Regions from separate parts of the Bradyrhizobium sp. 154 genome, predicted to be linked through region 1. Evidence: predicted binding sites of a transcription regulator. Region 1 holds the regulator's gene; each other region holds the start of a gene.
What was found. Region 1 encodes LexA, which represses DNA repair genes until DNA is damaged. Its sites were predicted from a motif close to TGTTCNNNNTGTGTTCNG; they were not measured.
Positions count from the first base shown of each region.

Region 2: a site for LexA is predicted at 5,960-5,977, ahead of rmuC (DNA recombination protein RmuC). Genes of this name have one in related genera too.
Region 3: a site for LexA is predicted at 6,915-6,932, ahead of IVA92_RS15915 (helicase-related protein). Genes of this name have one in related genera too.

Region 1 is NZ_JADPKG010000118.1:55,719-63,722, reverse strand. Features, by position in the region: gene IVA92_RS32555 (HAD-IA family hydrolase) at 1-569, shown strand, start outside; gene IVA92_RS32550 (hypothetical protein) at 731-937, shown strand; gene glp (gephyrin-like molybdotransferase Glp) at 1,159-2,370, shown strand; gene lexA (transcriptional repressor LexA) at 2,548-3,249, shown strand; gene IVA92_RS32535 (hypothetical protein) at 3,788-4,222, shown strand; gene IVA92_RS32530 (ComEC/Rec2 family competence protein) at 4,361-6,640, opposite strand; gene IVA92_RS32525 (DUF2171 domain-containing protein) at 6,736-6,969, opposite strand; gene IVA92_RS32520 (SgcJ/EcaC family oxidoreductase) at 7,059-7,445, opposite strand; gene IVA92_RS32515 (glutamine--tRNA ligase/YqeY domain fusion protein) at 7,453-8,004, opposite strand, start outside.
Region 2 is NZ_JADPKG010000058.1:227,820-235,823, reverse strand. Features, by position in the region: gene IVA92_RS16605 (pyrimidine 5'-nucleotidase) at 157-846, shown strand; gene dapD (2,3,4,5-tetrahydropyridine-2,6-dicarboxylate N-succinyltransferase) at 1,064-1,909, shown strand; gene dapE (succinyl-diaminopimelate desuccinylase) at 1,920-3,086, shown strand; gene truA (tRNA pseudouridine(38-40) synthase TruA) at 3,326-4,063, opposite strand; gene fmt (methionyl-tRNA formyltransferase) at 4,183-5,118, opposite strand; gene def (peptide deformylase) at 5,313-5,837, opposite strand; gene rmuC (DNA recombination protein RmuC) at 6,009-7,208, shown strand; gene IVA92_RS16570 (MFS transporter) at 7,399-8,004, shown strand, end outside.
Region 3 is NZ_JADPKG010000058.1:92,423-100,426, reverse strand. Features, by position in the region: gene IVA92_RS15940 (ATP-binding protein) at 1-702, shown strand, start outside; gene IVA92_RS15935 (response regulator transcription factor) at 692-1,225, shown strand; gene IVA92_RS15930 (CarD family transcriptional regulator) at 1,312-2,121, opposite strand; gene fdxA (ferredoxin FdxA) at 2,466-2,804, opposite strand; gene IVA92_RS15920 (S4 domain-containing protein) at 2,937-3,188, opposite strand; gene IVA92_RS15915 (helicase-related protein) at 3,211-6,633, opposite strand; gene IVA92_RS15910 (DUF3108 domain-containing protein) at 7,387-8,004, opposite strand, start outside.

The sequences.
Region 1 (8,004 bases):
TGGTGCTCGATATCGATTTCTCCAAGGCGATCGCCTGCTGGGCGGGGCATGCCGGCTGCCAGCCCGAGGCCATCGTCGCGCGCTATGTGCGTGACGAGGCCTACCGGCTGCACGAGGTCGGCAAGATCGGCGACGAGGATTATTTCCAATCGCTGCGTTCATCGCTCGGGATCGGCATTTCCGACGCGCAGTTTCTGGAGGGATGGAACGCGATCTTCGCCGGCGAGATGCCTGAGATCGCCGAGCTCTTGCCGCGCGCGGCGAAGCAGATGCCGCTCTATGCCTTCTCCAACACCAATCGGCCGCATGTCGACTATTTTTCGAAGGAATATGCCGGCGTGCTCGGGCATTTCCGCGAGCTCTATCTGTCGTCCAGCATCGGCCTGCGCAAACCGGATGCGGAGGCGTTCGATCATGTCGTGGCGGCGATCGGCGTGCCAGCCAGCCGAATCGTCTTCTTCGACGACCTGGCCGAGAACGTCGAGGGGGCGCGAGCGCGTGGACTGACGGCGGTGCATGTCACCTCGCCCGGTGATGTCGGCAACGCCTTGCTAGCGTTGGGAATTTGACCACCGATGCCGAACAGGATCGGGGTCGGGTTTCGGGCACCCAAATCCGCTCGGGTATGGAACCAATTCACTTTGTACATTTTTGTACAGAGTTCCGGGAACGGAATACCTCCCTCCGGACTCTATGAGTCCGTTGGGACGTCTACATCGGACTTATTCTCGTGCTGGGCAAAGCCTACCTCACAAAGCAAGCCTCCTTGCTGCTCGAATTCGCCAAGACAACTTCGGATTCGCGCCTCTCCGCCAAGCTGATCAGCAAGGCCGCCGACCTAAAGTCGCAGGCCGATCCGCTGCCGGACAAGGATCAAAGCCCCAAAGCTCCGGACGTGACATCCAGCGTCAGTTCGGGCGAACAGACGCAGAGTTGATCCGATGCCGGCCGTGGCGCTCATCCTTCTCGTCCTCGCCATGGCTATCCTCGTACCGGTCTGTCTCGCCTTCCGGATCATGCCGTGACCGGTCTGAGCACGATTCTTCATGACGGAGATCACGCAGGATAAATCATCCTGTCGGCGCCTTTGCCTCGCGCCTGCACTCGGCTAGAACTTTCGCCGCCCATTGCCGATATGCTCAGCAGGAGTTTCCGCCCTTGGCCCTGATGCCGGTTTCTGACGCGCTTGCCGCGGTGCTGGCGGGTGCGGAGCCGCTGCCTGAAGCGATGGTTTCCCTCAACGAGGCCTATCATCGCGTGCTCGCACGCGATGTCCCGGCGCTGCGCACACAGCCGCCGGAAGCAATGTCGGCGATGGACGGCTACGCGGTGCGCGCGAGCGATGCAACAAAGCTCGATAGTACGCTCACCTTGATTGGCGAAGTGGCGGCGGGTCGTCCGTTCGCGGGAACGCTGGGCCCCGGCGAAGCCGTGCGGATCTTCACCGGCGGCGTCATTCCCAACGGTGCCGACGCGGTCGTGATCCAGGAGGACACGGTTGCGGACGGCAAGCGCATCACGATCAAGGAAGCCGCGATTGCCGGCCGCCACATCCGCCCCGCGGGCGTCGACTTCTCCGAAGGAGACGTGCTCCTGCGCAAGGGAACCCGTCTCACCGAGCGCGATCTCGCGCTCGCCGCCGCCATGAATCATCCGCAGCTTGCCGTCTGCCGCCGTCCGAAGGTCGCGATCCTCGCCACCGGCGACGAGCTGGTCATGCCGGGAACCACACCCGCTCACGGCCAGATCGTCTATTCCAACGGCTATGCCCTGCACGCGCTCGCCCGCAGCGAGGGGGCCGATACCATCGACCTCGGCATTGCCGCCGATACGCTGGAGGCCACCACTGCCGGCATCCGCCGCGCCCGCGAGAGCGGCGCCGAGATCCTGGTCACGAGCGGCGGCGCGTCGGTCGGCGACCATGATCTGGTCCAGCAGGCGTTGAGGGACGAAGGCATCGCGATGGCGTTCTGGAAGATCGCGATGCGCCCGGGCAAGCCGATGATGCATGGGCGGCTCGGCGCGATGCGCGTGATCGGCCTGCCGGGCAATCCTGTGTCATCCTACGTGTGCGCCTTCCTGTTCCTGGTGCCGCTGATTCGCGCCTTGTCGGGACGATCCATGATTCATCACCGACAAGAACGCGCCGTGCTCGGCCGCGATGTGGATGCAAACGATATGCGCGCGGACTATCTGCGCGCACATCTGGAGACGCGCGACGATGGCACGTTGGTGGCCCTTCCCGTCAAACACCAGGATTCCTCGCTGCTTGCGAATCTCGCTGCAGCACAGGCACTTCTCGTCCGCGCACCGTTCGCTCCGAAGGCAGAAGCCGGCTCGCCTTGCGAGGTCCTGCGCCTGCCCGTCTGAACGCATCCACCACACGCGTTCCGCGAACTTTGTCCCGTTCACGGTAAATTAAGCAGTTGCGGAACACATATCGAACATATAGTGTCCGTTCATGATTTGTTTCGAGCATGTAGCGGTTCACCGCTCCAATTTAGCGTCTCGGAATCGAACGACATCAACCGGGGGACTTTGGTCGAGATGTTAACGCGCAAACAATACGAGCTTCTGCGGTTCATCAGCGAACGTCTGAAGGAAAGTGGCGTGCCGCCCTCCTTCGACGAGATGAAGGATGCGCTCGACCTGCGCTCGAAATCGGGCATCCATCGCCTGATCACCGCGCTCGAGGAGCGCGGCTTCATCCGCCGCCTGCCCAACCGCGCCCGCGCCATCGAGGTGATCAAGCTGCCCGAGCTCCAGGCCGCCGCCGGCAGCCGCCGCGGCTTCACGCCGAGCGTCATCGAGGGCAATCTCGGCAAGGTGCGCGCGAGCTCCAGTTCTTCCGCGGACGAAGGCGAGCGTCCCGTTGCGGTGCCCGTGATGGGTCGCATCGCGGCCGGCACGCCGATCGAAGCGTTGCAGACCCGCAGTCACACCATTAGCGTGCCGCCCGACATGCTCGGCTCGGGCGAACACTACGCACTCGAAGTGCGCGGCGATTCGATGGTCGAAGCCGGCATTCTCGATGGCGACATGGCGCTGATCCAGCGTAACGAGAGCGCCGATACCGGCGACATCGTGGTGGCCCTGATCGACGACGAGGAAGCGACGCTCAAGCGCTTTCGTCGCCGGGGGGCGTCGATCGCGCTCGAGCCCGCCAATGCCGCCTACGAGGTGCGCATCCTGCCGCCGAACCGGGTGAAGATTCAGGGCAAGCTGATCGGGCTGTACCGCAAGTACTGAGACGGGCCAGCGGTCATTCGATACCAATGATTCCGATTGGAGCGGACGATGGTCCGCTCCAGCTGGATAGTCTTTTGGTCTTGCGCAGATTATCCGGCCCCTCTCTCCGGCGCTCCATCCTCGGCATGCGGCTCCAAGCACGCATCGCTTGTGAAGAGATCGTGCGCAGGATCGCTTTAAGCGCCTTCGCAGCGTGCTCGCGCAAGCATTCGCAACTCAATTGCAGCACCATGCACGCAATCTGCGCACGTAGGGAGCGAGCTATTCCGCAACGCCTAAACTCCCATCAACCGACAGCCACGGCGAAGCTGGCCACATTCCCCCTCTCGGCGCCCGCAGGCCACGGGCGCTCGCATCCGCCGAATGCACTGAAGCGAGCTTTGTTCCTATGACTTCGGGAAAGATAATGTGATCGTGTCCGGCAACGCCAGCCGCAGATTTGCCCACAACCGAGCAGAGCGTTACGTGCTTCCACTCTGATAGAGGCTTGCGCCTCCGAAGGAGGCGCGGGTTGCTATCTTCGAATGAGGAGCACCCGATGTGTGACTACAGCCTGCATGCCGTTGCATCTCGCCCCGCCGAAGTCGGCGAGACGATCGTGTCGACAACGTTCCGCGGCACCTCAACGCGCGGCTTTGCTTCCGCGGCCGATCCGACCGTGGCCGTCTGCCTGCTGCCGGGAACGGAGCTCGCCTTCGCCGACAACGTCCGTTACGATAATCGCTGGATCTGGACGCGCACCATCAACTCCCGCGTCGGCAAGTTCGGCAAGATCGATCCGCACATACCCGACCGCCATCATGACGCGATCGAATTCCCCGACGGCAAATACGTGCTGGTGACGCAGCTCGTCGAAGGCCAGCGCGCAACCGTGCTGCAATTGCCGGTGACGCAGCCGGTCAGCGAGCGCGAGCACAAGCCGCAGATCGTTGCCGATAGCCGGTCGACGATCACGCGCCTGCCGATTGGCTGAGCCGTCCCCGCCCGCGGGGTCGGGCCAGGATTGAAATGCCATCGCCGGCCGAGGCCGGCGAGATGGTATAATTTGTGTGCTGCGGAGTCCGGTCGGACCCGGACCTACTCTTCGCATTTGTTTTTAATCGTCCGGCCCCTAATCGTCGACCTGCAAGTCGGTCTCCGCCGGCGTTGCATCCCGGTTGCGGGCCGCGGCCGTCCTCGGCACAAGGCTCCCATCGAAATCACCCTCGCCGGCGCCGGCCGGCAACCAGGGACGGCTTGTGCCTCTTGCTCTCACCGCCTGTATCGCAAAGCCGTCACCACGCTGCGTCAACGCCAGCGCGCCCTGGCTGGTGAGACGCTGCCGGTCGACCACCATCGCCGCGCAATCGGGCGGCGCGGGGCGCGTCGTGACCACCAGCGCGGCGCGACTGCAATCCTCAGCCAGCGCATCGATGCGCAGTGAAAGCGCGACCAGCCGACCGTCGGCAAGCGGCGTCACACAGCCGGACTCGTCGCACGACACGCCGTCAGCCAGCGAGCTACTCCCGGCATCGCGCGGATCGGCGTCGGCAGCTAACCACTCTTTGAGCAGAAAGCCATCCTTGCTCGCCCGGATCACATGCAACTGCCCGTCCCTGCCCCGCACCGCGACGCTGGCGCCGTCCCCGGCAATCAGGATGTCGGGCTGCCGCACCGACAGGCCCCACGCGATGGCGGCCAGCAGCACCAAGGCGCCAGACCAGCGCAAGGGCGTGCGCAACAGGCCCATCAAGATGATCCCGAGGCTTGCCGCGATCAGCGGCGCGGTGCCGAAGGCAGGGATCCGGCCGACTGCACCCGGCAGTGCCGCCACCCAGCGCGACACCGCGACCATCCAGTCGATGCCGATCCCCATCAGCCACCAGAACACGCTGTCAAGCCCAAAGGGAGCCGCGAGCAGTCCCAACAGGCCAGCCGGCATCACCAGTGCCGAGACCACCGGCATCGCGCCGAGATTGGCGAGCACGCCGAACGGGGTGACGCGATGGAAGTGGAAGGCGGCATAGGGCGTGGTCGCAAGTCCTGCGATCAGCGAGGCCAGGAATAGCATCGCGATCTCGCGGCCGCCCCACAGCGCGATACGGGCCGTCGCGGAATGATCGGGCGAGGCAAACAGGTTCGGCATGCCGATCTGCACCAGCGCCACGAGCCCGAGCGTTGCGGCGAAGGACATTTGAAAGCTCGGATGCACCAGCGCTTCCGGCGCGACCGCGAGCACGATCAGTGCCGCCACGGCCAGCGTGCGGAAGGTGATAGCGCGGCGATCGACCATGACCGCGATCAGCACCACCGCCGTCATGAAGAACGAGCGTTGCGTGGCGACCTCCGCGCCTGACAGCAGCAGGTAGAACGCAGCCGCCACCAGCGCGGCGGCCGCTGACCATTTCTTGATGGCAAATCCCGCCGCCAGCCCCGGGATCAAGGCCAGCAGGGCGCGCACCGCGAAAAACACGACACCGGCGACGACCGCCATGTGATAGCCGGAGATCGACAGCACATGGCCAAGCCCCGAGATGAACATGGCGTCGTTGACGGGCGTGGTGATGGCATCGCGCCGTCCGGTGAGCAGCGCGGTCGCGATCGCACGGTTGTCGCCCTCGAGCGTCGCACGGATGCGTGCGTCGATCGCATCACGCAAGCCCTGCGTGAAGGCTGCGTAGCGCAGCCGCAAGCCGCCGGTCTCCTGCGGGGCTGCCACCGTAATCGCGCCCATTGCAAAACCGGAGGCGCCGATGCCTTGAAAGAACATGTCGCGGGAGAAATCGTAGCTACCCGGGCGCACGGGAGAGATCGGCGGCATCAAGCGCGCCTTCAGCTGCACGAAACTGCCGACCTGCGGTGCCATCCCCTTGCGCACCGAGAGGCGGACGCGCTCGAGCCTGACGTCGCTGCGCTGCGCCTCCATGGCGGTGACGCGCAGCACGAAGCGATCCGTGCGCTCGCGGATGTCGCGGGTCTCGACGTAGCCCGACAGCGATACCGAATAGAGTGGCTTGGCCAGCACCGTATGGGCGATGCGCGCGGTCTTCCAGGTCGCCATGGCAAAGCCAGCCGCGACAGCCGCGATCATGATCGCGGGCGCGAACAGCCGACTCCGCCGCAGCAGGACGGCGCCGAGCATGAGCGCGATGGCCGACGCGGCAACGACCCACAGCACCGGCTCGTGATCGGCAGCGAAATAGAGCGCGATGCCGCCGCCGAAGGCGACCGGCACCCAGGGCAACAGCCGACCGGCGCCGGCCTCGGCACGCGCCCATTCGCGCGCCGTCTCGACGATCGCGGGCCAGGCGCCAAAGCCCGCCGGCGCAAAGCCGCCAGCGGGCGCGGCGCGGCCAACCGGCCACGTTCCGGCAACTCCCTGGGAGCGCACTGGCCGGCCAGGCTCCGCCATTCCCTGCACCTTACGATACGCGATAGGTGCAGAGGCTACCGGAACGTGCGGCTGTGCGAATAGCGGTACGGATCAGGAACGAACTTGGACGTCCCCTACTTTTCCTCTTCCATGGTCACGGCGACCGAGGCCTTGGCCGAGAGGCGGACCTTGTTGCCTTCGACGTCGGCAACGAGACCCTTATCGATGAAATGATGGTGGCCCTTGTGGCGGCCCTCGCCGCTGTCCTTCTTGGTCAGCTTGATGCGGTTGCCCTCAACGCGATCGACGGTGCCGATATGGACGCCATCGGCGCCGATGATTTCCATATGTTCTGCGATGTTCTGCATGGATGGACCCTCGTTTGGATTCACCCCAACGTCAGAGGCGCGCGTTCGTTTCCCACGCGAAAATGACGATGCCGTGTGCCGCCCGCTCGTCAGATCAGCGGTTCCTTCGACGAGGCATGGTGGTTGACGATCTTCCACGCGCCGTCCTCGCGGATGATGACCCAGCTCACCTTGACGACGAGATCAGGACGCTCGCCGGCGAGGTCGAACGAGACGGTTGCCGCCATGTTGATCATGTCAGGACCTGCCTGCGCGGCATGCACCTCGGAAAACGTCGCACTCGGCTTGCGCCATCGCGGCAGGCCGTTGAAATAGTCCGCAACGCCGTCCCTGCCCCGATAGAGTTTCGGGTTGGAGCCGAAGAAGAATGCGTTGCTCGCATAGAGCGAGGACAGCGCGGCGGCGTCGAGCGTCGCGAAGCCGGCGCACCATTTCGCGATGATGGCGGAAACGATGGCGTCGGTTTCGTTGCTCATGGGTGCCTCAACCTTTCGCGACTTCCTTTGCAAACGTGTCGCGCAGACCGATGGTGCGCGAAAACACCGGCTTGCCCGGCGTCGAGTCCTTGTCGCGCACGAAATAGCCCTGGCGCTCGAACTGCATCGGCTCGGTCGAATTGCTCTCCGCGACCGATGCCTCGATCCGCGCATCGGACAAGATCTCCAGCGACTGCGGGTTGAGATCGGCCGCGAAATTCGAGGCGTCCGGGCTCGGATTGGAGAACAGCTGGTTGTAGATGCGGATTTCAGCAGGCTTCGACGTCGCTGCCGGCAGCCAGTGCATCGTCGCCTTGACCTTGCGGCCATCGGGCGCGTTGCCGCCCTTGGTCGCGGGATCGTAGGTGCAGCGCAGCTCCACCACCTCGCCTGCGTCGTTCTTGATCACGCCGGTGCACTTGACGAAATAGGCATAGCGCAGCCGCACCTCGTTGCCTGGCGACAGGCGGAAGAATTTCTTCGGCGGGTTCTCCATGAAGTCGTCGCGCTCGATATAGAGCTCGCGGCCGAAGCTGATCTTGCGCGTGCCGGCGCTGGG
Region 2 (8,004 bases), on a different contig from region 1:
CTGGCAAAAGCCAGGACCGATTAACCAAGGATTGCGTTTGGAAGAACGACAACCAGAATGCCCCGATCGATGCGCCGCGGAGTAGGGGTCCTGACTTTCGCCAGCACGACAATTGAGGGCCGGGCGGCTGCGCGCGCAACAGATAGAGAATCCTTGATGAAATCCCCCCGCACCTTCGCCCACATCGACACCTGGGTGTTCGATCTCGACAACACGCTCTATCCGCATCACGTCAATCTGTGGCAGCAGGTCGATGCGCGGATCGGTGAGTTCGTGTCGAGCTGGTTGAACGTGACCCCGGAGGAAGCGCGCAAGATTCAGAAGGATTATTACCTGCGCTTCGGCACCACCATGCGCGGCATGATGACCCTGCACGGCGTCTCCGCCGACGACTACCTTGCCTACGTCCACAAGATCGACCACTCGCCGCTGGAGCCGAACCCGGCGCTCGGTGCAGCCATCGCTGGACTGCCGGGCCGCAAGCTGATCCTGACCAACGGCTCGGTCGACCATGTCGATGCGGTGCTGGCGCGGCTCGGCTTCGCCTCGCATTTCGACGGCGTGTTCGACATCATCGCCGCCGAGTTCGAGCCCAAGCCGGCGCCGCAGACCTACCGCAAATTCCTCAGTCAGCACGCCGTCGATCCGACCCGCGCCGCTATGTTCGAGGATCTCGCCCGCAACCTCGCCGTCCCGCACCAGCTCGGCATGACCACGGTGCTCGTGGTGCCCGACGGCGCGAAAGAGGTGGTGCGCGAGGACTGGGAGCTGGAGGGCCGCGACGCCGCTCATGTCGATCACGTCGCGGATGATTTGGCGGGGTTCTTGGCCAAGCTGTCACGGTAGGCCTTATCGCTCAACCATGCATCGTCATTCCGGGGCGCCCGAAGGGCGAACCCGGAATCTCGAGATTCCGGGTTCGATGCTTCGCATCGCCCCGGAATGACGGTGGAGATACCCGGGGCAAGCCCGATAGCGACGAATGTGCGCTTGACTTGACCTTTCCAAATCCCGAAAAAGCGCCCCAATCCATCAAAATTCCCGTTTCCTTGAGGAAATCCCGATGTCCCTTGCAGCCCTCGAATCCACCATCAACAGCGCCTTCGACGCGCGCGAGACCATCTCGACCACGAGTAAGGGCGAGGTGCGCGAGGCCGTGGACCAGGCGCTGGAAATCCTGGACAAGGGCGAGGCGCGCGTTGCCGAGCGCGGCAGCGACGGCAAGTGGAAGGTCAACCAATGGCTGAAGAAGGCCGTGCTGCTCTCCTTCCGCCTGAACGACATGGACGTCATTCCCGGCGGATCGGGCAAGGCGACCTGGTGGGACAAGGTGCCCTCGAAGTTCGAAGGCTGGGGCGAGAACCGCTTTCGCGATGCCGGTTTCCGTGCCGTCCCCGGCTCCATCGTGCGCCGCTCGGCCTTTATCGCCAAGAACGTCGTGCTGATGCCGTCCTTCGTCAACCTCGGCGCTTATGTCGATGAGAGCACCATGGTCGACACTTGGGCCACCGTCGGCTCCTGCGCCCAGATCGGCAAGCGCGTGCACATCTCCGGCGGCGCCGGCATCGGCGGCGTGCTCGAGCCGCTCCAGGCCGAGCCCGTGATCATCGAGGACGACTGTTTCATCGGCGCGCGCAGCGAGGTCGCCGAAGGCGTGATCGTGCGCAAGGGCGCGGTGCTGGCGATGGGCGTGTTCCTGGGCGCCTCCACCAAGATCGTCGACCGCGAGACCGGCGAAATCTTCATGGGCGAAGTGCCCGAATATTCCGTGGTGGTGCCGGGCGCGCTGCCCGGCAAGCCCCTGAAGAACGGCCAGCCCGGTCCGAGCACCGCCTGCGCCGTCATTGTCAAGCGCGTCGACGAGCGCACGCGGTCGAAGACGAGCATCAACGAGCTGCTGCGGGATTGATCCGACGCGCATGACCGATGCTCTCTCCATCGCCCGCGATCTCATCCGCTGCCCCTCGGTAACCCCGGCCGATGCCGGTGCGCTTGGGGTGCTTGAAAAAGCCCTGACCGCAGCAGGCTTCACCTGTCATCGCGTGACGTTCAGCGAACCCGGCACCGCCGACATCGACAATCTCTATGCGCGGATCGGCAGCGAGGGCCCGCACATCACCTTTGCCGGCCACACCGACGTGGTGCCGCCCGGTGACGAGAGCGCCTGGAGCGTCGGCGCGTTCTCGGGCGAGGTCCGGGATGGCGTCCTGCACGGCCGCGGCGCGGTCGACATGAAGGGCGGCATCGCCTGCTCGGTGGCGGCGGTGCTGGAGCATCTCGCCGCCAATGAGGGCAAGCCGCGCAAGGACGGCAAGGGCTCGATCTCTTTCCTGATCACCGGCGACGAGGAAGACGTTTCGATCAACGGCACGGTCAAGCTGCTGAAATGGGCCGCCGAGCGCGGCGAAAAGTTCGACCATTGCGTGCTGGGCGAGCCCTCCAACGTCGAGACGCTCGGCGACACCATCAAGGTCGGCCGCCGCGGTTCGCAATCCGGCACGCTTCATGTCGACGGCGTGCAGGGCCATGTCGCCTATCCACATCGCGCCTCCAACCCCGTGCCTGATATTGCGCGGCTGATCGTGGCGATCTCCGACGAGCCGCTCGACCATGGCAGCGCCCAGTTCCAGGCCTCCAATCTCGAATTCACCTCGGTGGACGTCGGCAACAAGGCCAGCAACGTCATCCCCGGCGAGGCCCGCGCGAAATTCAACATCCGCTACAACGACAACCACACGCAAGCCAGCCTGCGCGAATTGGTCGAGGCGCGCCTCGCCAAAGCCTGCGGCAACCGCATCCGCGCCCGCATCGTCTGGGATCACTCGAACTCCAACGTGTTCGTGACCAAGCCCGGCCCGTTCACCGATCTTGCAGTGTCCGCGATCGAAGAGGTGACGGGCCGCAAGCCGGAGCTGTCGACCTCGGGCGGCACGTCGGACGCGCGCTTCATCTCCAGCTACTGCCCGGTGATCGAGTTCGGCCTGGTCGGCCAGACCATGCACCAGATCGACGAGCGGGTGCCCGTGGCGGATCTAGAGAAGCTGACGCGGGTGTATCGGGGGATTTTGGCAAGGTATTTTGCTTGAGGCACTGTTGCCTCCACAAACAGAGCTGTCATCGCCCGACTTGATCGGGCGATCCAGTATTCCAGAGACAGCAGTATTGAACCGGGAGGCCGCGGCGTACGAGATGCCCCGGTCCCGGCGCCGCCAAGGCTACGCCGGGGCCACAAGGGTGCTCGGCCACCGAAGCTTTTGCGAAGGCGGCAAGCCGGGGCATGACAGCGCTGATGTAGCGAGAGCGCACCCTGCGCCCTCCGCGCATCTCAATAATCCACCTTCACCAGATACAGCCCCTGCGGCGGGGCGACGATGCCGCAGGCGGCGCGGCTGCGGGCGGCGAGTGCGGCCGACAGATCATCGGCCGTCCAGCGTCCCTCGCCGACCCAGACCAGCGATCCCACCATCGAGCGCACCTGGCTGTGCAGGAACGAGCGCGCAGAGGTGACAATGGTGATCTCGCGGCCGTCGCGTATCACGTCGAGCTGATCGAGCGTCTTCTCCGGCGACTTGGCCTGGCACTCGGTATCGCGGAACGTCGTGAAGTCGTGCTTGCCGAGCAGACGCTGGGCTGCTGCATGCATCGCGTTACTGTCGAGCCGGCGCGGCACGCGCCAGGCGCGACCGACGTCGATGGCGAGATTGGCGCGGGTGTTGATGATGCGGTAGCGGTAGTGGCGCTTGATGGCCGAGAAGCGCGCCTCGAAGGTCTCGGGGACGATCTCGGCCTCGAGCACCGCGACCGGATGGGGGCGCAAATGCGCGTTGAGCCCGTCGCGAAAACGATCCGGCGCAAATTGCTTGCCGATGTCGACATGCGCGACCTGGCCAAGCGCGTGCACGCCGGCATCGGTGCGGCCAGCGCCATGCACCCGCGCGTCCGCGCCGGTCATCGCCTTCACCGCGGCCTCTAGCGCGCCCTGCACCGAGGGCAGCGTCTCCTGCACTTGCCAGCCGAAGAACGGCGCGCCGTCATATTCGATGGTGAGCTTGTAACGGGGCATCGTGTCCAGTTTCACCGTCATTGCCCGCGAAGGCGGGCAATCCAGTACTCCGCAGCCGATCAGATCAACCGAGAAGCCTCGGCGTACTGGATACCCCGCCTTCGCGGGGTATGACAGTGTCAGCTGAATTTCGCGCCCGCCCTCACAGGCACGCCGCGCAGAAAGTCCGCGGCCCGCATCCTGGCCTTGCCTTCGCGCTGCAGCTCGAGGATGCGGACGGCACCCTCGCCGCAGGCGATGGTGAGGTGGTCGTCGAGCACCTCGCCCGGCGCACCTGAGCCGTTCGCCAATTCACATCGCAGGATCTTGACGCGCGCATTTTCGCTGACGTCCACAAGCTCGGTCCAGGCGCCGGGAAACGGCGACAGGCCATGGATGTGGCGCAGCACCGCGCGTGCGGGTTTCGTCCAGTCGATCCGCGCCTCGGCCTTGTCGATCTTGGCGGCATAGGTGACACCGTCCTCGCTCTGCTTTTTGAGCTGGAGCCCGCCGCGTGCGAGCGCCGCCATCGCGCGCACCATCAAATCGGCACCTAACCGGGACAGGCGATCGTGCAGATCGGCCGCGGTCATGCTGTCGGTGATCGCGATGCGCTCGGCCATGGCGACGTCGCCGGTATCCAGGCCGACATCCATCTTCATCACCATCACGCCGCTTTCGGCATCGCCTGCCATGATGGCGCGGTTGATCGGCGCGGCGCCGCGCCAGCGCGGCAAGAGCGAAGCGTGCAGATTGTAGCAGCCGAGCTTCGGCGCATCGAGGATCACCTGCGGCAGGATCATGCCATAGGCGACGACGACGGCGGCATCGGCATCGAAGGCGCGAAACTCGTCGAGTGCTTCCGGCGTCTTCAACGTCTTCGGCGTCAGCACGTGGACGCCGAGTTTTCGCGCCGCTTCTTCAACCGGAGTGGGCTGCAATTGCAGGCCGCGCCGTCCGCCCGGCTTCGGCGCGCGGGTGTAGACGGCGGCGATCTCGTGGCCATGCGCGACCAGCTCGAGCAGCGTCGGCACGGAGAAATCGGGCGTGCCCATGAAGATCAGGCGGAGGGGCATCAACAGACTCGCTGCGTTCCCTCCCCCTTGGGGAGGGCTAGGGAGGGGGTGCCACACGACCGCTCTAGCGGCGTGAGCGCGGGCGCTTTGTTGCTCGCGCTCCGCAAATCAGGAGCGCCTTTTGCTGGGCTGCCCCCTCCCCTGCCCTCCCCCCAAGGCGAGGGAGCAGACTGAGCGTGAGGCAACACTAAACTCTACCCCGCCCGCTTGGCGGCCTTCTCGAACTTCTTCATCACGCGGTCGCGCTTGAGCTTCGACAGGTAGTCGACGAACAAGACGCCGTTGAGATGATCGATCTCGTGCTGGATGCAGGTGGCATAGAGGCCTTCGGCATCCTCCTCGTGCAGCTTGCCGTCGAGATCGGTGAAGCGCACGCGCACCTTCGCCGGGCGCTCGACCTCCTCGTAATATTCGGGGATCGAGAGGCAGCCTTCCTCGTACACTGAAAGTTCCTCTGAGGAGGAGAGAATCTCCGGATTGATGAAGACGCGCGGCTCGTGCCTGGTCTCGCCGTCCTCGTCCCGCTTGGCGAGGTCCATGGTGATCAGCCGCAGCGGCTGCGCGACCTGGATCGCGGCGAGGCCAATGCCAGGCGCGTCGTACATGGTCTCGAACATGTCGTCGGCAAGCTTGCGGATCTCCGGCGTGACCTTCTCGATCGGCTTGGAGACCAGACGCAGCTGCTTGTCGGGCAGGATGATGATTTCTCGTAGGGCCATGGCCGCGATTTAAGCCGCGTGTCGGGTGCGGTCAATCCGGCGCGGAACTCCGTTAACCCTTCGCTAACCATAAAACTTCAGATTTCGTTAACCATAAGAATCAACGGGACTTTGGCCATAAACGTTCGCTATTCGTTCGTGGAGCCCGGCGAATCGGCTAGAAGGGTCGGCATGAACGAGATCATCTTCGTGCTCGGCGACTGGCCGGTGCGCACCATCGACGCGCTGATCGGCTTCGGCGCCCTCGTCCTCATCCTGCTGGTGGTGATTGCCGGGGTGATCGCGCGCTCCGGGCGGCGCGGCGCGGAACTCGCGATGGCCAATGCCATCCGTGCCGACGAGCTCGAGGAGCGCCTGAGCGAGGTGCTGCGGGCCCAGAGCGAGGCTTCGGGCCGGGTCGACGCCATGACCCAGGCGCTGGCCGGCCGCCAGGCCGAGATGGCACGGGCGGTCAACGAGCGGCTGGATTCGGTGACGCATCGCGTCGGCCAGTCCATGGAACACTCCACCCGCAACACCATGGAGAGCCTGCGCGCGCTGCATGAGCGGCTCGGTATCATCGACAGCGCGCACAAGAACCTCTCCGACCTCACCACCCAGGTGACGACCCTGCGCGACGTGCTCGCTAACAAGCAGTCGCGCGGCGCCTTTGGCCAGGCGCGGATGGAGGCGATTGTCCAGGACGGTCTTCCAAAAGGGTCCTACGAGTTCCAGTTCACGCTCTCGACCGGCAAGCGGCCCGATTGCGTCGTGTTCCTGCCCGACCAGCGCCCGCTCTGCATCGATGCAAAATTTCCGCTGGAGGCGGTGACGGCCCTGCACGATGCCCGTACGGACGAAGAGCGGCGGATTGCCACGCAGCGGTTACGCGGCGACGTGATGAAGCACGTCAGCGACATCGCCGAAAAATACCTCGTTGCCGGCGAGACCCAGGAGATGGCGCTGATGTTCGTGCCGTCGGAATCGGTCTATGCCGAGATCCATGACGGCTTTGACGACGTGATCCAGAAAGCGTACCGCGCTCGCGTGGTGCTGGTGTCGCCGTCGCTTTTGATGCTCGCGATCCAGGTGATGCAGCAGATCATGAAGGACGCGCGCATGCGCGACGCCGCCGACCAGATCCGCACGGAGGTTATCAAGCTCGGCGACGATCTGGGCCGTCTGCGCGACCGGGTGCTGAAGCTGCAAAAGCATTTCTCCGACGTCAACGAGGACGTCCGCCAGGTTCTGATCTCCGCCGACAAGATCGAGAAGCGCGCCGGACGTATCGAGGAACTCGATTTCAGCAAGAGCGATGCGGCCGATGCCCCGCGGCTGGTCGCGACGGGCGCGGGTGAGTTGTTCCCGAGGAAGCTGCAGGCAGGGGAGTGAGATTAAGGTACACGGTCATGCCCCGCGCAGGCGGGGCCTCCAGTACGCCGCGGCGATCGTGGTTGAGCCGAGGCGCTGGTGATTACTGGATCGTCCGCCTTCGCGGACGATGACAGCGAGGGATGGAGAGAGCTTCCGCCCACCGAGCTCCGCCAGAGTCTTTTCGGCCAGAATCTGCTAACACCTGCGCATGACCGCACCCGACGCGACCTCCTCCGCCGGCGCTGCCGCCTCCTGGCGTGACAGCCTTGCCGTGTACCTGCAACCGCGGGTGCTGATCGTGCTGTTCCTCGGCTTCTCATCCGGCCTGCCGCTGGCGCTGTCGGGCTCGACGCTGCTGGTGTGGATGCGCGAGGCCGGAGTCGATCTCAAGACCATCGGGCTGTTTGCGCTGGTCGGCACGCCCTACACGCTGAAATTCTTGTGGGCGCCATTGGTGGATGCGATGCATGTGCCGCTGTTCACCCGCGCCTTCGGGCGGCGGCGTGGCTGGCTCTTGTTCTCGCAGATGCTGCTGATCATCGCCATCCTGCTGCTGGCGCTCACCGATCCCGCGCGCTCGCCGTTCTACGTCGCGCTCGGCGCGCTGCTGGTCGCAACCATGTCCTCGACCCAGGACATCGTGGTCGATGCCTTCCGCGTCGAGAGCTTGCCCGAGAGCGAGCAGGCGGCCGGCATGGCCGCTTATGTCGCGGCCTATCGCATCGGCATGCTGGTCTCGACCGCGGGCGCGCTGTTCATCGTCTCCGGCTTCGAGGGCACCGGCATTAGCCGGCAATCGGCCTGGATGTGGGGC
Region 3 (8,004 bases), on a different contig from region 1:
CACGCGGCCGAGCAGGATCACATCGTGCGCATGGGCCTGCTCGCCTCCGGCGCGGCCCACGAGCTCGGCACCCCGCTCGCCTCGCTTTCGGTGATCCTCAGCGACTGGCGCCGCATGCCAGATCTCGCCGCCGATCAGGAGCTCGCCGAGGATCTCGCGGAGATGGAGACCTCGCTGCAACGCTGCAAATCGATCGTGACGGGCATCCTGGTGTCGGCGGGCGAAGCACGCGGCGAAGGCTCCTCGCCGACGACGGTGACGGCGTTCGTCACCGCGCTGGTGGAGGAATGGCGCGACGCGCGCTCGGCGCGGACGCTCTACTTCGTCAACACCTTCGGCGAGGACGTCGCGATCGTCTCCGACATCGCGCTGAAGCAGGTGATCTTCAACGTGCTCGACAACGCCTATGAGGTCTCGCGCGATTGGGTCGAGCTCGTCGCCGAGCGCGAGGGCGACAATCTCGTGCTGTCGATCAGCGACCGCGGCCCGGGCTTTGCGCCGGAGATGCTGGCGCAGCTCGGAAAGCCCTATCAGTCCAGCAAGGGCCGCGCCGGCGGCGGGCTCGGCCTGTTCCTGGTGGTGAACGTGGTGCGCAAATTAGGAGGCAGCGTGACCGCCGAGAACCACAGGAAGCGCGGCGCCACCGTTCGTCTCACGCTGCCGCTCGCAACGCTCGCGATCGGAGGGAATTTTGACGCCTGACCGCTCGCTCATCGTCGTCGAGGACGATGCCGGCTTCGCCCGCACACTGAAACGCTCGTTCGAGCGCCGTGGCTACGAGGTCGTGCTCGCCGCCTCGATCGAAGAGGTACGCCAAGTGCTGGAGGAGCGCTCGTTCGGCCACGCCGTGGTCGACCTCAAGCTCGGCGGCGCCTCCGGGCTTGCCTGCGTCGAGCTCTTGCACACGCATGATCCCGACATGCTGATCGTGGTGCTGACCGGCTTTGCCAGCATTTCGACCGCCGTCGAGGCCATCAAGCTGGGAGCCTGCCACTACCTGGCAAAACCGTCGAACACCGACGACATCGAGGCCGCCTTCAACAAGGCCGAAGGCAACGCCGAGGTCGCGCTCGATGCACGACCGACATCGATCAAGACGCTGGAATGGGAGCGCATCCACCAGACCCTGATCGAGACGGATTTCAACATCTCGGAAGCGGCCCGAAGGCTCGGCATGCATCGGCGGACGCTGGCAAGGAAGCTGGAGAAACGGCCGGTCAAATAAGGTGTCGTCCGGACCAGCGTCCCCCAAACAAAAAGCCCGGCCGAACGGCCGGGCTTTGATCTGTTGCAATCGATACGACGGGTTGCTTACGCAGCCTCGTCGGCAACGGTGGTGTCGTCGCCATCGGTGTCGTCGGTATCGCCCTCTGCATCCGTATCTGCTTCGCCCTCGGCGGCTTCCGCCTTGGCGTTGCGGCGCGGGCTCTTGGCAAGCTGGGCCTCGATCTCCTTGACCGCCTCGGTCTCGGTCGAATGCTGCACCACCGCGATCTCGCGGGACAGACGGTCGAGCGCCGCTTCATAGAGCTGGCGTTCGCTGTAGGACTGCTCCGGCTGCGACTCCGAGCGGTAGAGGTCGCGCACGACTTCCGCGATCGCAACGATGTCGCCCGAATTGATCTTCGCTTCATATTCCTGGGCGCGGCGCGACCACATGGTGCGCTTGACGCGGGCGCGGCCCTTGAGGGTCTCCAGCGCCTTCTTGACCAGCGCCGGATCGGACAGCTTGCGCATGCCGACATTGGCGACCTTGGCAGTCGGAACGCGCAGCGTCATCTTGTCCTTGATGAAGTTGATGACGAACAGCTCGAGCTTGGCACCGGCGATCTCCTGCTCCTCGATGGCCAGGATCTGGCCGACGCCGTGAGCGGGATAAACGACGAATTCGTTGGCCTTAAAGCCCTGACGCTGGGTGACGACCTTCTTTTCCTCGACTTTCGGCGCAGCAGCGGGCTTGGCGGCCGGCTTGGTAGCGGCAGGAGCCTTGGCATGAGCAGCAGCAACGGGAGCCTTCGGCGCGGCGGGCTTGGCAGCGTGAGCCTTCGCCGGGTGAGCCTTGGCAGCAGCAGGCTTGGCAACGGTCGCTTTCGCGGCCGATTTGGCAGTCTTGTTAGGCATTGCGCTTCTTTTGTTCTTCGAGGACTTTGCAGCCGGCGCCTTCGTCGCGGTCCGACCCTTGGATGCGCTACGGCTGGCCGCGGCGACTTTTTTGGCCTCCTTATGGGAAGCCCTCGCTGAAGTACTCTTTTTACGCGTTTTCTGTGACACAGCCTGCGCGCGGAAACTGCCACGCCCCTGTTCGACATTTGGTTTCACGGGAACCCAGAGGGGCCAACGGGGCTGACGGGGTTCGGCTTAATGTGCCCAATATAGCACATTTCCCGCAAAAATCAATGATTTAGGGGTCTTCAGGGCTGGTTTTCGGCGGTAACGCAGCTATTAGGGTTAAGTTTGGGCCCTAATTAGTCTCCCGAGCCCGGGTTCGGAGAAAAATATTTCTCGAACTTGCCTTCCATGCCATCGAATTCCTTGGCGTCGGCGGGTGATTCTTTCTTCTGGGTGATGTTGGGCCAGCTCTTGGCGTAGTCGGCGTTGACTTGGAGCCACTTTTCCAAGCCCGGTTCCGTGTCCGGCTTGATGGCGTCGGCGGGGCATTCCGGCTCGCACACGCCGCAATCGATGCACTCGTCGGGATGGATGACGAGCATGTTGTCGCCCTCGTAGAAACAGTCGACCGGGCAGACCTCGACGCAGTCGGTGTACTTGCACTTGATGCAGTTTTCAGTGACGACGTAAGTCATCCAACGCTCCGAAAAGCTCTTTCAAAAGTCGCGGCTTGCGTAGCGCGGATGGCCCGGCGCCGCAAGGTCGGGAACGGCCGATCATGACACTTGTGTGCGTTTGACCAGCCAAGAAATGAATGCACCGCGCAATTAATTGCGCTCGCCGAGCTCTTCGTAGAGCACGCGGGCCGAGGCGGCATCGCCGCGGCGCTCGTTGAAGGCGATGACCTTCAAGACGCGCACGGTGCGATCGAGCGCGATGGTGAGCACGTCGCCGACCTTGATCGCATGCCCCGGCGATGTCTCGCGTGCGCCGTTGACGCGAACGTGGCCGGTGACCACCAGCTCAGCGGCGGAGGTGCGCGCCTTCACCACCCGGGCGTGCCACAGCCATTTGTCGATGCGCTGCCGCTCGGTCGTAGGATTACTCCTTGCGCCCCGCCAGTTGCTCTTTCAGCGCTGCGAGCTTTGCGAAGGGCGAGTTCGGATCAACAGGACGATCGCGTTCGCGCGGATTCGCGCTGGAGGCATAGGGACGCAGCGACGGACCGGACTCGCGGTCGCGGCGGTCGCGGCCCTTGTCGCGGTCGCGGCCACGGTTGTCGCGGCCCTTGTCGCGATCGCCGCCGAACTTGCCTTTGTTGTCGCGGTTGCGATCGCGATCCTTGTTGTCGCGGTCCTTGCCCTCGAAACGGCGATTCCTGTCGTCACGCCCCTCGGGACGCGGCGCACCGTCTCCACCACCTTCGCGGCCCTTGCGAAAATCCTTGGCCCCGTCGCGGCGATGACCACCACCATGACGATGGCGCTCGCCCGGCTTCGCGCCTTCGGCTGCTTCGCCGGACGCGGCCGTGCTGCCTTCTGCACTCGCCTGCGGACGCGGCTGATGGTGACGCTGATGGCGATGGCGCTCGTGGCGCGGCTTGCGATCCTCGTGACGGCCGCCGGGACGCCAGACCTCGACGAGCTCGGGCTCGGCCGGCGTCGCCGCAGCCTCAGGCGCGACGGCTTCAGGCGCGGCAGCATCAGGCGATGCAGCAGCTTCCGTTGCCGCGGTCTCGGCGGCAGCGGCTTCGAGGCCGGCAGCCTCTGCCGGCGCAGCAATCTCTTCCGCCGGTGGCGCGATGCCGGGCGCATCTTCGGGCGTGACGGCAGCCTCAGGCGGAGCTTCCGGCGCAGGCTCTGCGTCCTGCGCGCCCCCGTCGTGCTGCTCCATGCCGGGGGCGTCTTCGACCGTGACGGCTTCGGGAGCGACTTCACCGGATGCTTCTGCCGACAGACCCGCTACGGCCTCCGCTGCGGTCTCGGTCGACGTCTCCGCGCTGCCCTCGACGGGCGGCGTCTCTGCCGCGACCGTCTCGGTCACCACAGGCTTTGGCGGCAACGGCGGACGCTTCTCCATGCGATAGCCGAGCGCGCGCAGCACGGACGCAAAGTCCTCGCCGGCCGACCCGGTGAGCGAGGTCATCGCCTGCGTCACCACAAAACCGCGGCCGTCGAACGCGCCGGCCGGCTTTTCGCCGGGCGAGTTCTCGCGCCAGGCCAGCGCCGGGCGGATCAGATCGGCAAGCCGCTCCAAAATATCGACGCGCACGGCGCGCTCGCCGGCCTGCTTGTAGCCGAGCACGCGATAGGCATCGCGCGGCAGCTGCTTGTCGACCGGGAACGAGGTGCGGCCCGAAGATGCCAGATGCTGAGCGCCAGACAGCGCGGAGAGATCGACATTGTCCTGCTTCAACGCCCAGAGCAGCGCTGCGAGCGCGCGCGCGGCGGGCTTGAGCAGACCGGGGAAATAGATGTGATAGGCCCCGAAGCGGACGCCGTATTTGCGCAAGACCGCGCGCGAGGACTGGTCGAGATCCTTCAGCTCGCTGGCGATCTTCGGCCGCTCCAGCACGCCGAGCGCCTCGACCAGCTGATAGGCGATGCCGCGGGCGATGCCGGTGACATCCTCGGCCTTTGACAGCTCGAACATCGGCCCGAGCAGCTTTTCGATATGCGTCTTGAGCCAGAGCTCGAGTCGGGCCTGCACCTTCTCGCGGGGCGCCCCAGTCAATCTCTCGTCCGAGATGATGCGGATGCGCGGATGCAGCGCGTCGTCTGCGGCGGACAGGCGCGCCACGGCATCGCCGGTCCAGCGGATGATGCCTTCGGAGGTCAGCACGAACTGCTCGTCCGGTGCATTGCCCAGCTTTTCGGCGCGCGCGTTGATCTCGCCGGCGAGCACCGCTTGCGCTGCAGCCTGCAAGGCTTTCGCATCGGAGCCGGCTTCCGCAGCGTCCGGTGCAAAGGTGAAGCCGTCGAGGCGGCCGATGACGTGGCCTTCGACGATGACTTCGCCGGTCTTGCCGATTTCAGTATTCAAGCTCGTGTTCTCCCGCAGGCGGCGCATCAATACACTGGTCCGGCGATCAACGAAACGCTCAGTCAAGCGTTCATGGAGCGCATCCGATAATTTATTTTCGACCTCGCGCGCGATCCCCTGCCAGCGTTCGGGGTCTTTCAGCCAATCCGGGCGGTTGGCGACGAAGGTCCAGGTGCGAATCTGCGCGATCCGGGCCGACAGCGTGTCGATGTCGCCATCGACGCGGTCGGCCTGATCGACCTGGGCGGCAAACCAGCTATCGGGGATGCATCCCTTCTGCATCAGGAAGCCGTACAGCGTCGTCACCAGCTCGGCATGGGCGGCCGGCGACAGCTTTCGGTAATCGGGGACCTGGCAGGCCTCCCAGAGGCGCTCCACGGCCACCTTGCCATGCGCGATATCGCGCACATCGACGTCGCGCGCAGCATGATCGAGCACGCGCATGTCCTCGGCGATCGGGGCGCGCGTCAGCGCCTCGTGCCCTGGGGCCAGGTTCAGCGACACCTGGAGCGCGCCGAGCGAGGAGAAATCCAGCTTCGAGTTGCGCCATTGCAGCATCTTCACGGCGTCGAAGGTGTGGTTCTGGAGCGCGTTGACGAGTTCGGGCTCGAACGGGGCGCAGCGGCCGGTGGTGCCGAAGGTGCCGTTGCGCGTGGCGCGGCCGGCGCGGCCGGCGATCTGCGCAAATTCCGAGGGCGTCAGGCGGCGGAACTGGTAGCCGTCGAACTTGCGATCGGAGGCAAAGGCAACGTGGTCGACGTCGAGATTGAGGCCCATGCCGACCGCGTCGGTGGCGACGAGATAGTCGACGTCGCCGTTCTGGAACATTGCCACCTGCGCGTTGCGGGTGCGAGGGCTGAGCGAGCCCAGCACCACGGCGGCGCCGCCATGCTGGCGGCGGATCAGCTCGGCAATGGCGTAGACCTCGTCGGCGGAGAAGGCGACGATGGCGGTGCGGCGCGGCTGGCGCGTGATCTTGCGGTCGCCGGCGAATTCGAGCTGCGACAGGCGCGGCCGCGTGATCATGGACACGCCCGGCAAGAGGCGCTCGATGATCGGGCGCATCGTGGCGGCGCCCAAGAGCAGCGTCTCGTCGCGGCCACGGCGGTTGAGAATGCGGTCGGTGAAGACGTGGCCGCGTTCGAGGTCGGAGGCGATCTGGACCTCGTCGATGGCGAGGAAGGAGACGTCGAGATCGCGCGGCATCGCCTCGACGGTCGAGACCCAATAGCGCGGCTTCTTCGGCTTGATCTTCTCCTCGCCGGTCACGAGCGCGACGCTCTCTGGCCCCGCGCGATCGGCGATCTTGTTATAGACCTCGCGCGCAAGCAGGCGCAGCGGCAGCCCGATCATGCCGGAGGGATGCGCGAGCATCCGCTCGATGGCGAGATGGGTCTTGCCGGTGTTGGTCGGCCCGAGCACCGCAGTGACGCCGGCGCCGGGGGCACGCTCGGAAGCGAAGGGGGAGGAAGAAAAAGCCATTCCGGAGATAGGTAGTGCCGATTTGGGCGAATGTCAGTGCTGTTTGAGGCGATGAGGCGATCAGGTGTCAGCGATGTCTCCGAACGCCACCACGCGCTCCGCTGTCATGCCCCGGCTTGACCGGGGCATGTGGCACGCCGTGGCTCATCGGCTCAACCACGACCGCCTCGGCGTACTGGATCGCCCGGTCAAGCCGGGCGATGACAGCGAGCGCGGAGCAGTCTTCCCAACCTCGCGCAACTGTCTCAGTTTGCGACGCTTTTCCCGCTCGCCTTAAGCTTCGGAACGACTCTAGAACGAATCGCGGCCGAATCGCTGACTCCCGATTGCGTCCCGTTCCGTTCACGCAACATGTCGCGGGACTCGCCACAGGTGCGCACTAGATGAAGGCTCGGGCTGCCGTACAAGCGACGATTTGATGACGGATTCCTTAAAGCTGGGGCGGCGGGGAGTCGAATCAGAATCGGGCGGGAGTCAAATGGATTCCAGGTTCCCCGACCTGCCAAAACAAAAATGCGAAAACAACCCCATGCACAGTAGGGAAGTCATTGATATCTCATACGTTCTTACCCTCCCCTGGAGGGGTCCGGGACGAGCGTAGCTCGCCCGTGGTCGATCGCGCGCAGCGCGAGCGGGGTGGGGTGATCTTTCCGCCCGGCACAGCGCCCGTGGGGAGAGATCACCCCACCCCGTCGCACATTTCGCTGCGCTCATGTGCGCCGACCCTCCCCTCCAGGGGAGGGTTAAGAACTGCTACTGCGTCTTGGCGACGCGTGGCGGCTGGGGGGAGGTGATGAAGCTCGTCGCTTCCAGCATCGCAGGCCCCAAGGGCGTCGGCACTTTCAGCCAGAACGGGACCAGGATGCGCGTTCCCGCCACCGGCGCAAAGGCGATCTCGATGTTGCGCTGGGCGGCGAGGTATTTGATTACGGGGCGGTCGGGGATGTAGCCGGCCACGGGCACGAAATAGAGCGCGCAGACCACGACCGGGCCCTTGTATCCCTTCTCGGCCTTCACGCTCTCCATGCGCTTGAAATCGAGTTTCAAGTCGTAGCGCATGCGGCCGTCGAAGACGGGCGCGCTGTTATGGCAGGCTTCCGGCGACACCGGATCGCCATTGCCGGGCACGCGCAGCAGCGAGGCCGTCATCGGGTCCCAGACGCCGCGGCGATGCGCTTCGGTGACGACGATGCGATCGGGGTCGACCGGCGGCTCCGGCAGGATCGCAAAATCCTTCACATTGCCCTTGTCGAGCGTGATGCGGATCTCTTCGGTCTTCTTCGAGGTGGTGGTGGAGGCCTGATAGCCGGTCGCAACCAGCGCGCCGTTGACGACGCGGCCCTGCGAGGCGCCGGTGCCCGAGCCACCCGC